DNA from 2 places in the Colwellia sp. KS18-150 genome. Region 2 is predicted to be linked to the other one. Evidence: predicted binding sites of a transcription regulator. Region 2 holds the regulator's gene; the other holds the start of a gene.
What was found. The regulator sigma-54, encoded in region 2, starts transcription at its own class of promoters, with help from an activator protein. The targets are predictions, from matches to a motif close to GTTGGCACGNNNNTNGNNT.
Positions count from the first base shown of each region.

Region 1: the regulator sigma-54 is predicted to act here: its motif matches at 867-885, upstream of AC27IF_RS12870 (PEP-CTERM sorting domain-containing protein).

Region 1 covers NZ_BAAJMC010000010.1:22,568-24,776, forward strand. Annotated here, with positions in the region: gene AC27IF_RS12865 (XrtA/PEP-CTERM system-associated ATPase) at 1-757, shown strand, start outside; gene AC27IF_RS12870 (PEP-CTERM sorting domain-containing protein) at 928-1,764, shown strand; gene prsT (XrtA/PEP-CTERM system TPR-repeat protein PrsT) at 2,138-2,209, opposite strand, start outside.
Region 2 covers NZ_BAAJMC010000001.1:551,776-553,984, reverse strand. Annotated here, with positions in the region: gene lptB (LPS export ABC transporter ATP-binding protein) at 1-185, shown strand, start outside; gene AC27IF_RS02585 (RNA polymerase factor sigma-54) at 265-1,788, shown strand; gene hpf (ribosome hibernation promoting factor) at 1,814-2,101, shown strand; gene AC27IF_RS02575 (PTS sugar transporter subunit IIA) at 2,119-2,209, shown strand, end outside.

The sequences.
Region 1 (2,209 bases), on a different contig from region 2:
TCCCTTAAAAGGCAACAGTAAAGCTGAGGTTCTGCAAAGTATTGAGAAATTTTTAATTCAGCTACATCAGCAAGGGAAAAGAGCTTTATTACTGGTAGATGAAGCCCAAAACTTACCAGCAGAGACAGTAGAAGAATTACGCATGTTATCTAATTTCCAATTAGATGATAAGCCATTAATTCAAAGTTTTTTACTTGGACAAGAAGAATTAAAAGACATTATACAAGCGCCAAATATGGAGCAATTTAGGCAACGAATTATTGCCTCTGCCCATTTAAAGCCTTTAAGTGTTGAAGAAGTAAAGAATTATATTAATCACCGCTTGCAGCAAGCAGGATGTGAAAAAGAACAACTCTTTTGTGATGATACCTTTGATTTAATCCATAAAAAGACTCTAGGAGTACCTCGTAAGATCAATATCTTTGTTGATCGACTCTTGCTTTATGGCTTTTTAGAAGAATTAAGTAATTTCAACCTAGATGCCATTAATGATGTTGCCGAAGAAATGTCAGTTGAACTTACCGGCTCACTAAATGGTAAGAAGCTTGAAAGTACCGAAGGCAGTAACCAACCTTTAGTCGTTAACTCAAGTGAGAATGTTGAAAATATTAAAGATGTCTTACGTGAAGTTGAGGAGATTCTAGAGTCTTCAATTAAAGAAAAAGTAAAAATGGCTCGTTATGTTGATAAATTACTCAAACAAAAAAACCGCGAGTATGCCAAAAGCCAACTAGCGTCATCAAATGATGCAAAGTAGTTAAAAGCAGTGTTTTTACTGTCAGTTTCTTTTACAGTTCCAAAGTTTTCATAACTTAACAAACTTAGAAAAACAACAGTAAAGTGTTGATACAAAAATAAATTAAACTTCTGGCTCAGTTATTGCTTTAGACTGACCATTAAAGATGTATAAATAAAGGATTCAGTAAAGTGAAATTAATTCAAATCATTACAATCTCCGCAGCCCTTTTCGGTTCAATAACGTTTGCTAATGCTACAAGCTCAAATGTTGTGGGCTGTGTTAATCAAAGTGGTGATTATAGTGATAATGCTTACGACATTAACAACACAGCTTGTCATTCAACAGATCGTTGGCAAAAACTTGGCTCTTCTTGGACTGCCGATAGCAACACAGAATCAGCACCTTCAACAAATGATGGTGTTACTTGGAGAGTTAAAACTGCTGGTGGAGTATGGAGTGACTACGGTACTGATAATGAAATAGCAGCAGGTGATGAAGTTCAATTCAAGTTTGATGTAACTCGCGCAACAACTGGTAATCATCAATATGATAACTTGAAAGCTTGGGTTGATTGGAACCAAGATTCTGTTTGGAGTGAAGATGAAGACATTATTGATGTTCAATGGGATAAAAACCTAGACTCTGAAGGTAATATTGAAACAGCAATCACACAAGCTGATGAAGACGATAAAGCTAACGGTGTTTGGGAAGCAGCATGGAATCGCGATCTAGGCGATTGGAATAGTAAAGACACTGAAGCCAGTTTTTTCAGTGGCATATTCACTATCCCAGATACGCTTTCAGAAGTTTTACTTCGTGCTAGAGTCGTGTGTGAGAATTCATTATCTAAATATTCTGATGGTTATAAAATGGTTTCTTACGGATTTCAAGATCAAGGTGAAGTTGAAGATTACCGTTTAGCGGTTGTAAATAAAGTAGCGAATCCAATCCCAGAGCCTTCAACTGTATTAGTTTTTATGCTTGGGTTAATTGCTTTGGTTGTAAATCGAAAGCGTCTAAATTAATTTAATAAACCTTAAGTAAATTTGAAACCATCTAACTTTATTGAATTAAAGTTAGATGGTTTTTTATTTCTAGCTAGTCAAAACATCCATATCCACCAATTGATTAGTCATAAAACTGTTTAGGTGAACTTTGTGCCATTACGTATAAAGAAGTGCTCACATAGAATGGCATAGGCGACGTTAGAACAAGCAATAGGTGTAACTATATACTCACTCTCTTTTACTAACATCGTGACGTTATCATGGTGATCTGTGCATTCCCAATAGTGAGTTTTAAAGGCTTGTCTAAAGCCTTTAAAACTCACTAAGCGATAACTTTCTTATATGGATTAATATTCTTATATGCTTAAGTTACTAATCTAAAATAACTTGGCTAATTGAGGCTAAGCAATAACGCTTTTGCTAATTTGTATTCCGGAAAGGTATCAGCCAAGTTTACAACACT
Region 2 (2,209 bases):
TTCATCTTAAAGAACGTGGCATAGGTATCTTAATTACTGATCATAATGTCAGAGAAACCTTGGATGTTTGTGAGCATGCTTATATAGTTAGCCATGGTGAAATTATTGCTCAAGGTGATGCGGATCAAATTCTAGCGAATCAAAAAGTAAGAGATGTATACCTTGGTGAGCAATTCACGCTATAGTAACTAATGTACTTAGCAAATTAAGCTATAATCCAAAGTAAATAATATAAACAAAAAAACAGGATAAGATCAAAACTAAATGCGTCCATCACTGCAGCTCCGAATAGGACAACAACTTACCATGACGCCGCAACTGCAACAAGCGATCAAGCTTTTGCAGCTCTCGACGTTAGAACTTCAGCAAGAAATTCAAGAAGTCCTTGAAAGTAATCCGCTGTTAGAAGTTAATGAAAATACTCCTAGCGACACTAACGAAAATAGTGACAGTAATAATGAAAAGCTAGAAGAAGCGTTTTCATCAACAACGGATAACACTGAACAGGCGACTGTTGAAGGCAGCGAAGATGCCAGTGCAACTATTGACGAGATAACTACCACGGAAGCTTTAGCGCAAAATGATATTCCAGAAGAATTAAATATCGATACCACTTGGGAAGAAAGTTATAGTGCGGGAACATCCAATACCGGCGCAGTGAGTAGCCCTTCTGAAGATTATACATATCAAGGTGAAACGACTGATTCCATTCAAGATCACTTATTATGGCAAATGGAATTAACCCCTTTTACAGATACTGATAGAGCCGTAGCTATTGCGATTATTGAAGCGGTTGATGATGCTGGTTACTTAACCGTTTCTTGTGATGATATCTTAGAGAGTGTAGGTATTGAAGGGCTAGAGCTAGATGAAGTAGAAGCTGTATTAAAACGTATTAATGTTTTTGACCCTATAGGTGTAGCTGCCCAATCTATCGCAGATTGTCTTACCATTCAATTAAATCAATTTGATGACGATACCCCTTACCTAAAAGAAAGTAAGCACATCATTAGTGAGCATATTAACTTACTGGGTAATCGAGACTACCGCCAATTAATGCGTAAAACCAAACTTAAAGAAGATCAACTTCGAGAAGTGATGCGTTTAATTCAAACGTTAAACCCTCGTCCTGGTGATGCCGTCGTTCAAGGTGATGATCAATACGTTATTCCTGATGTTTCTGTAGAGAAAAAAAATGGTCGTTGGATAGTCGAGTTAAATCCTGATACTGCACCAAAATTGTCGATTAATCAGCAATATGCCGCCATGACCAAAACGACAAAATCATCAAGTGATGATGGGCAGTTCATTCGCTCAAATTTACAAGAAGCTAAATGGTTTATAAAAAGTTTAGAGTCACGTAATGACACTTTATTAAAAGTCTCGAATTGTATTGTACAGCGTCAACAAGGCTTTTTAGAACATGGTGCAGAAGCAATGCGCCCCATGGTACTAAACGATATAGCCGAAGCGGTAGATATGCATGAATCAACTATTTCTAGAGTAACCACTCAGAAGTACATGCACACCCCAAGAGGTATTTTTGAATTAAAATATTTCTTTTCAAGTCATGTGAGTACTGAGAATGGTGGTGAATGTTCATCAACTGCCATACGTTCACTCATTAAAAAGCTCATTTTGGCGGAAACACCTGCTAAACCGCTAAGTGATAGTAAGATGGCTGATTTATTAGCCGAGCAGGGAATTAATGTAGCCAGACGTACTATAGCCAAATATCGAGAATCATTGTCTATTCCACCGTCTAACCAACGTAAAAGTTTATTGTAAATTTAACTTATTAAGGATCACGCTTATGCAAATTAACCTTACTGGCCACCATGTAGAAGTTACAGCCTCTTTACGCGAATATGTTAATACTAAGTTTGCTAAATTAGAGCGACATTTTGATCACATAAACAACGTTTACGTTGTTCTTACCGTAGAAAAGTTAAACCAAAAAGCAGAAGCAACAGTGCATTTAAATGGCAGCGAAGTTCATGCTTCAGCCGTTAACACTGATATGTATGCTTCAATCGATACTTTAGTTGATAAATTAGATCGTCAAGTACTCAAATATAAAGGCAAAATTGCCAATCATTAAACTTCGTTCAACCTATTATGACTTTACAAGATATCTTAACACTGGACTGCACAGCTTGTGCAGTTCCAGCTAGCAGTAAAAAACGCATTCTAGAAACATTGTGTCAGC